DNA from 2 places in the Microbacterium pollutisoli genome. Region 1 is predicted to be linked to the other one. Evidence: predicted binding sites of a transcription regulator. Region 1 holds the regulator's gene; the other holds the start of a gene.

Evidence for each region. Region 1 encodes HspR, which represses chaperone genes until heat shock. Its sites were predicted from a motif close to AAGTTGAGTCNNNNNGACTCAACTT; they were not measured.
Region 2: ACQ143_RS14690 (Hsp20/alpha crystallin family protein) is a predicted target of HspR. The motif match lies at 1,294-1,318, and genes of this name have one in related genera.

What each region holds. Positions count from the first base shown of each region.
Region 1 is NZ_JBNYWT010000002.1:382,279-386,544, forward strand. It holds gene ACQ143_RS06650 (MaoC family dehydratase) at 1-148, opposite strand, end outside; gene ACQ143_RS06655 (SDR family oxidoreductase) at 145-894, opposite strand; gene ACQ143_RS06660 (alcohol dehydrogenase catalytic domain-containing protein) at 935-2,035, opposite strand; gene ACQ143_RS06665 (heat shock protein transcriptional repressor HspR) at 2,165-2,599, opposite strand; gene ACQ143_RS06670 (DnaJ C-terminal domain-containing protein) at 2,659-3,636, opposite strand; gene ACQ143_RS06675 (nucleotide exchange factor GrpE) at 3,650-4,266, opposite strand, start outside.
Region 2 is NZ_JBNYWT010000010.1:2,352-6,617, reverse strand. It holds gene ACQ143_RS14695 (hypothetical protein) at 123-1,148, opposite strand; gene ACQ143_RS14690 (Hsp20/alpha crystallin family protein) at 1,355-1,810, shown strand; gene ACQ143_RS14685 (MFS transporter) at 2,029-3,426, shown strand; gene ACQ143_RS14680 (glycoside hydrolase family 2 protein) at 3,423-4,266, shown strand, end outside.

The sequences.
Region 1 (4,266 bases):
GCACGGCGTCGAGGTGGATCCACTGCCAGTCCTCGGTCACGTCGGCGAACCCGGCGATGCGGTCCTGCGAGATCTCGAACCACTCTCCGGTCGCGGCCTGCCCGACCGCTGCCGGCAGCTCCGCGACCGATGCCACCCGGATGCTCATGCGCGCGGCCCGCCCGCCACGTACAGCACCTGGCCGGAGACGAAGCCGGCCTCTTCACGGACGAAGAACGACACGGCCGCGGCGATGTCCTCGGGCGTGCCACCGCGTCCGACGGGGATCTCCTTCGCGTTGGCGGCGACGAAGTCGTCGAACGACACCCCGAGCCGCTCGGCCGTGGCCCGGGTCATGTCGGTCTGGATGAACCCCGGAGCGATCGCGTTCGCGGTCACGCCGAAGCGGCCCAGCTCGATCGCGAGGGTCTTCGTGAACCCCTGCATGCCGGCCTTGGCGGCCGCATAGTTCGCCTGGCCGCGGTTGCCCAGTGCCGACGTCGACGACAGGTTGACGATCCGGCCCCAGCCGGCCTCGACCATGTGCGCCTGCACGGCCTTGGTCATGAGGAACGCCCCGCGCAGGTGCACGGTCAGCACCGCGTCCCAGTCGTCTTCGGTCATCTTGAACAGCAGGTTGTCGCGGATGATCCCGGCGTTGTTGACCAGCACGGTCGGCGCCCCCAGCTCGGCGACGATCGTCTCGACGGCAGCGGCGACGGCGGCGCTGTCGGCGACGTTCGCACCCACGGCGAGCGCACGACCGCCGGCGGCTTCGATCGCGGCGACGGTGTCGGCGCAGGCGGCTGCGTCGAGGTCGAGCACGGCGACGGCGAACCCGTCGGCGGCGAGACGCTGTGCGGTGGCGGCGCCGATGCCGCGGGCGGCTCCGGTGACGATGGCGGTGCGGGTCATGCGATTCCCTTTCGGTGGTGGATGCCGGTGGCCCGGCGGGTCAGAAGGTGATGAGCTGGCGCAGCTCGCCGCCGGCGGCGAGCCGGTCCATGGCGGTGTCGATCTCGTCCAGCCGGATGCGGCTGGAGACGAGCTTCTCGAGCGGCAGCCGTCCCGACCGCCACAGCTCGACGTAGTGCGGGATGTCCCGGCTCGGCACCGCCGAGCCGAGGTAGCTGCCGATGACGGTGCGCGCCTCGGCGGTCAGCTGCAGCGGCGAGATCTCGCTGCGGGCATCGGGGGCGGGCAGGCCCACCGTGACGGTCGTGCCACCGGGCGCGGTCAGCGCGATCGCGGTCTCGAACGCCCGCGGGTGCCCCGCGGCCTCGACGACGGCGGGGGCCCGGATGCCGGCATCCACCGCCGCGTCCGGTGTCAGCGCGTCGCTCGCCCCGAGCGTCCGGGCGAGGTCCAGCTTGGCGGGCACGGCGTCGACGCCGACCACGTCGAGCCCGAGGGCGACGGCCACCAGCAGCGCGGCCATGCCGACACCGCCCAGGCCCACCACGATCAGGCGTGAACCGGATGCGGGGCGCGCCGCGTTGAGCACGGCGCCCCCGCCGGTGAGCACGGCGCAGCCGAGCAGAGCGGCGATCTCGGCCGGCACATCGGCCGGCACCGGCACGATCGAAGTGCGGTGCACGACGGCGTGGCTGGCGAACGCGCTGGCTCCGAGGTGGTGGTGCACGTCGGTGCCGTCGCGGTGCAGCCGGATGCCACCGCCGACGAGCGTCCCGGCGTTGTTCGCCGCGGTGCCGACTTCGCAGGGCAGTCGGCCGTCGGTGCGGCATCCCGCGCACTGCCCGCAGCGCGGCAGGAAGGTCAGGACCACCCGGTCGCCGACGGACAGGTCGTCCACACCGGCACCGAACTGCTCGACGATGCCGGCGGCTTCGTGGCCGAGGAGCATGGGCGTGGGCCGGCGCCGGTTCCCGTCGACCACGCTGAGGTCGGAGTGGCACACGCCGGCGGCTTCGATGCGCACGAGCACCTCGCCAGCGCCGGGCGGATCGAGCTCGAGGGGTCCGACGGTGAACGGGCGCGTCTGCGCGAACGGCCTGCGCGCACCCGACAGCTCCAGCACTGCCCCGGTGATCTCCATGTCGACCTCCTCGTCGTCGAATCCGACGCTACCCCTCGCCCAGGATACCGACTGCGCGGTATGGGGTGGACGACAGGATGCCACGGGGACGACAGGATGCCACGGGATCGCCCGCCGCGCCGCCGCACCTCAGTCGTCGTGCGCGCGCGGACGCCAGAGTACGACCTCGGTCGCGCGGCGGACGCGGGTGCCGTGGCGCAGCGTCACGACGTTGCCGGACGGCCCGGCGGCGAACACGCGCACGCCGCGCCGGTTCTCCACCTCTTCGCGCAGGCGCTGCTCGAGCTCGCTCACCTCCTTCCGCAAGGCGCGCACGTGGTCCTCCAGGTCGAGGATGCGCGCGATGGCGGGCAGGCTCATGCCGTCGGCCGACAGCTGGGCGACCTCACGCAGCTGCTCGACGTGGCGCAGCGAATAGCGGCGCGAGCCACCCTGCGTGCGCGCCGGGACGACGAGCCCCAGCCGGTCGTACTGCCGGAGTGTCTGCGGGTGCATGCCGGCCAGTTCCGCGGCGACGGCGATCGTGAAGATCGGCGCCTCCTCATCGACGGGTCGATCGACCATGGCACTCCTCCTCTGTCATCCTCGTGCCCGTGCCGGGCGCCGCGTCTCGCCGCGCCGGGTCACTCCCGAGCGCGGCTCATCAGCTCCGCCCGCGGGTTCTCCTTGGGCTCGAGCTCGCGGAACCGCTCGAGCGCCTCCCGAGCGCGGTCGTCCAGGTGCGTGGGCACGACCACCTGCACCTCGGCGAGCAGGTCGCCGGTGCCCTTGGCAGTCTGTACGCCGCGCCCCTTGACCCGCAGCACGCGCCCGGAGGGGGTGCCCGGGGCGACGCGCAGCTTGACCGGGTCGCCGCCGAGGGTCGGGACCTCGATGGTCGCCCCCAGCGCCGCCTCGGTGAAGGTCACCGGCACGGTCAGCCGCAGGTTCAGCCCGTCGCGGGTGAACACCGGGTGCGGACGCACGGTCACGGTCACCACGATGTCGCCGGGCTCCCCGCCGTCGGGCGAGGGCCGCCCGCGGCCGCGCAGCCGGATCTTCTGCCCGTCGGCGACACCGGCGGGGATCTTCACCTTGAACGGCTTGCCGTCCTCACCGGCCAGCGAGATGGTCTCGCCGCGCACCGCCGTCAGGAAGTCGAGCGTCGTGCGCGCGCTCACGTCGGCGCCGCGCTGCGGCCCGCCGAAGCCCCGGAACCCGCCCGAGGGCTGCCCGAACCGGCCCGAGCCGAACCGCCCGCCGCCCTGCTGTCCGAACATGGCGAACAGGTCATCGAAGTCGGCCTGCTGCGCACCACCGCGACCGAAGCGGCTGAACACGTCCTCGAATCCGCCGCCGGAGCCGGGCGCCTGGAAGCGGGCACCCGACCCCATGGCGCGGATCTGGTCGTACTCCTCGCGCTCCTTCTTGTCGCTCAGCACGGCGTACGCCTCGCTGATCTCCTTGAACTTCGCCTCGGCGGCGGGGTCGCCCTGCGTCGAGTCGGGGTGGTACTTGCGCGCGAGCTTGCGATAGGCCTTCTTCAGATCGGCGTCGGTGACGTCCTTGGACACCCCGAGGATCTTGTAGAAGTCCTTGTCGAACCAGTCCTGACTGGCCATGCGCTCTCCTCGACTACTCCGCCGGGACGGCCACGACGACCTTCGCGGGGCGAAGCTCGGTCGTGCCGATGCGGTAGCCGACCTCGACGACCTCGAGGATGGTCGGCGTCTCGGTACCGGGCGTGGGCGCCTGGAAGATGGCCTCATGCTGGCGCGGGTCGAACTCCTCGCCGGCCTCGCCGTAGCGCTCGACGCCCAGGCGCGAGACGACCGCGCGCAGCTTCTCGGCGATCACGGTCAGCGCGGCGCCTTCGATGAGGTCGCCGTGCTTCTCGGCACGGTCGAGGTCGTCGAGCACCGGCAGCAGCTTGGCGGCCACCGATCCGGTGGCGCGCTCGTTCTCCAGCTGACGCTGCTCCTCCGTCCGACGGCGGTAGTTGGCGTACTCGGCCTGGACCCGCTTGAGGTCCAGGACCAGGTCGTGCTCCTCGGCGGGCGCGTCGGCGACGGCGGCCTCGTCGGTCTGGGCCGCCGCGAGGATCTCCTCGATCGTGAGCGCGTCGGCCTCGGCGTCGGCGTCAGCCGGAGCGTCGGCCGCCGCGGGGGCGTCCTCCTGCGACTCGGGGTCGGAGACCTGCGCCTCCGACCCCTCCTCGCCGAGGACCTCGTCGCCGTCGTCGGGCTGTTCGA
Region 2 (4,266 bases), on a different contig from region 1:
AACACTGAACTCACACATAGCGCGTGTTGCACTGACCACTTGAGACCGCCGTGGGGATACCCCACACATGCGCCAACTTCCAGGTGCGGGAGCTCGAGCGCGCGCAACAAGCACCCCCGGCGTCACACGGGCGGGCGCCACCCCCGGCGCAGCAGCACGTTCCGCACGATGGCCACGGCGCGGCCGCCGCGGATGTCGCGGGCGGTGAGTCGCACGACCTCGTAGCCGTGGGCGGCATAGGCAGCGTACTTCGCGATATCGCGATCCCACTGGGTGCGCGAAGTGCGATGGTGGTCGCCCTCCACTTCGATGGCGACACCGAACTGCGAGTACACCGCGTCGCTGATGCCCAGCAGGGTGCCCCGCGCATCGCGCATCTCGACGTCGAGGGCAGGCTCGGGCAGGTCGCTGAGCATCACGTCGAAGCGGAAGTCGGATTCGAGAACCGACATGCTTCCGGTGCGCAGCAGCGGCAGGGCCGCCCTGAGCCGCGGCCCGCCGCGACGCCGCCCCGATCCGACCGCTTCCTGCAGTTGTTCGACGGTCGCAAGTTGCCGGGCGGGCTCTGGCCGTCCGCGATCGTTGCGCGGGATGCGGATCATCGCATCGCCGATGGCGACGAGTTGACGGACGGAGTGAATGCGCCCGAGCAGCGCCCACAGCGATGCCGGCGCGGCCACGCGATGTCCGTCGTGCACGCGGACCTGGGCGAGCCCCGGCGTGATCTGAACCGAGTGGATGCCGGGGCGCCGCAGCGCTCGGCGCGGAGCGAACACGCCCACCTCGAGGTCGCCGGCGGCCGCCGCTTCCGGGTCGATGAACGGCAGCCCATACACGGCCAGTGCGCTGGTCCCGATATAGAACGCGTGCGCGGGAGCGACGAGATCGTGTGCACGGATCCGCGCCAGGATCGCCGCTCGCGCCGCAAGGTCGCGGGCCAGTGGCGTCAGCGTCGTCACGGGTGCCAGCGGCGTCAGCGGCGTCACCGGTCGCTCACGGCCGACATCGTGCCGGACGCGCACGCCGCGGAACGGGCGGTGCAGGTCGCGCGCGCGGAGCCGGTCGGCAGACACCCCGTGGGCGCGGGCCTCGGCGGAGGTGAACGCGGTCGAGAGATCTCGTGGCAGGGGCAGTGGCTGTCGGGGCATGAGTCCACGGTGGCGGTGCCGGAACCCGCAGGTCGCCCGGGCGGGGAAGTTGTGGACAAGCGCGATGACGCGCGTCTTGGGGAGGAGGTGCGTTCGCCGTACGCGAACGACTAGCACTCTCGCATCGAGAGTGCTAATCTGAAGGTACTTGAGTCGCATCGACTCAACTTTGAACCTCATGCAGAACACCAGACAAGGAGAGAAAAATGGCCACGTATGACCCGTTCCGTGACCTCGACCGTCTCGCGTCTACCCTCTTCGACACGCGCCGCGGCCCGCGCCGCATGCCGATGGACCTGTATCGCGACGGTGACCACTATGTGCTGAGCGCCGACCTGCCGGGAATCGACCCGGGCTCGGTCGACATCGACGTGGACGGTCAGCTGCTGACCATCCGCGCCGAGCGCACCCTGCACTCGGGCGACGACGTCAAGTGGATCACCCGTGAGCGCGAGGCGGCCAGCTTCCTGCGCCAGCTGAACCTCGGCCAGGGCATCGACACCGAGAACATCGCGGCCACCTACAACAACGGTGTGCTGACGGTGACCATCCCGGTCAGCGAGAAGGCCAAGCCGCGCAAGGTGCAGGTGGTCGCCGGCGCCGACGCGCCGATGATCCAGGCGCACGAATCCAGCGAAGAGCCGCAGCCGATCGACCAGTGATCGCGGGACGCCGGTCCGCACCCGCCTCGAGCAGGCGGAGGCGGGCCGGCCCCGGCATCCACCTACCGCCCCGTGTCCGATTCCGGACCGGGGCGGTACGCGTTTTCCGGCATCCACCCACCCATCGCATGCTCCGCGGGAAACAGGCCCGCGCGGTGGGACGCCAGGGCATAGGATCTAGGCGACCCGAACACCCCCGGACAGAAGCAAGGTTGCCGATGACCGACCGCACCGCTGTGCCCGCCGACCACCCCGACGGCCCGAACCTGCACAGCGCCCCCACCACCGGCACAGGTGCACCCGCTGCACCGGACCCCGCCCGGCGCGTGCCGGTCGGTGCCCGCACCTGGTTCGTGGTCGTCCTGGTCGGCTTCGTCGGCCAACTCGCGTGGACCGTCGAGAACATGTACCTCAACGTGTTCGTCTACGACACGATCACCACCGACCCCACCGTGATCGCCGTCCTCGTCGCCGCCTCCGCGATCGCGGCGACCCTGGCCACGATGGTCGTCGGTGCGTGGTCCGACAAGGTGCGCACCCGCCGCCCGTTCATCGCGGTCGGCTACATCCTGTGGGGTGCCACCACCGCAACCTTCGGTTTCGTCCAGCCCGAGTCGGGGGTCTTGGCCGCGCAGGTCGTCGGCACCGCGGTCGTCGCGATCGTGGTGCTCGACTGCGTCATGTCGCTGTTCGGGTCGGGAGCCAATGACGCCGCCTTCAACGCCTGGGTGACCGACGTGACCCATCCGTCGAACCGCGGCCGGGTGGACGCGACGCTCGCCGTCCTTCCGCTCATGTCGATGCTGGTGGTGTTCGGCGCCCTCGACGGGCTCACCCAGGCCGGCGAGTGGAAGCTGTTCTTCGGCATCGTCGGGGGCGTCACCGCCGTCGTCGGCGTGATCGCCTGGTTCCTCGTGCGCGACGCGCCGTCGATCGAGAAGAACACCGACGGCTACCTCGCCGCCCTCATCCACGGCCTGCGCCCCAGCACCGTGCGGGCCAACCCCCGTCTCTACGTCCTCCTGGTCGCCTGGGCGATCATCGGCACCAGCTCGCAGGTGTTCATCCCGTACCTGATCATCTACATCCAGCGGTATCTGCGCATCGACGGGTACGCGATCATCCTCGCCAGCGTGCTGACCCTGGCCGCGATCATCAGCGTCGTGGGCGGCCGCGTCATCGACCGCGTCGGCAAGATGCGCGCCGTGCTGCCGACGGTCGGCATCATGATCGCCGGGCTGATCGGCATGTTCTTCGCCCGCGACATGCTCACCGTCATCGCGTTCGGCACGGTCATGATGGGCGGGTTCATGCTCTCCACCGCCTCCCTGTCGGCCAACGTCCGCGACCAGACGCCGGTCGACCGCGTCGGCATGGTGCAAGGGCTGCGGATGATCTTCATCGTCCTGGTTCCCATGCTCGTCGGGCCGTTCATCGGCGCGTTCGTGATCATCGGCGCCAACGAGACCTATGAAGACCTCGGCGTGATCAAGCAGGTGCCCACGCCGTGGATGTTCCTCGCCGCCGCCGCGATCGCGCTGCTCGTGGCGATCCCGGTTCTGCTGGCACGCCGCGCACCCGTCGCCGCCGACGCATCGGCGGTGGTCGACGCATGACCGCTGCGATGCTCACGCCGTGGGGCGAACAGCTCGACCCCGAGGCGCCGCTGCCCGAATACCCGCGCCCGCAGCTCGTGCGCGGCGACTGGCTGAACCTCAACGGCCGGTGGGACTGCACCTTCACGCCGTACGCGGAATACGACCCTTTGGCGGTCGACGATCCGACCCGGCCGCCGCGCCGCTGGTCGGGGGAGATCATCGTGCCGTTCTCGCCCGAGATGCCCCTGTCGGGGGTCGGCCGCGCTCTGCACCACGACCAGCTGCTGTGGTACCGCCGCACCTTCACCCTGCCGCGCGCGTTGGGGCCCGGCGAGCGGGTGCTGCTGCACTTCGGCGCCGTCGACCAGAGCTGTCGCGTCGCCGTCGACGGCATCGAGGTCGGCGGCCACACCGGCGGCTACCTGCCTTTCACCTTCGACATCACGGGGGCGCTGGCCGGGCGTGTCGACGAGCCGGCCGGCTCGGCTGGAGCCCACGACCCGGCCGACGCCGACGACCCGGCCGACGCCGCCGGTACCCACGAGCTCGTCGTCGCCGTACGAGATGTGACGGATGCCGCGTGGCTCGCCCGCGGCAAGCAGTCCGGCTCGCGCGGCGGCATCTGGTACACCCCGCAGTCGGGCATCTGGCAGACGGTGTGGCTCGAGATCGTCCCGGCGACGCACGTCTCGCACCTCGACCTGGTGCCGCACCTCGACACCGGCGACCTCGAGATCACCGTGCACGCCACCACGCACGGCGATGCGGCCCCACCCGCGCACGTCCGCATCGACGCGGCCGGTGCCCCCGTGGCATCCACGGAGATCACGCCCGGGCAGCCCACCCGCATCGCGCTGG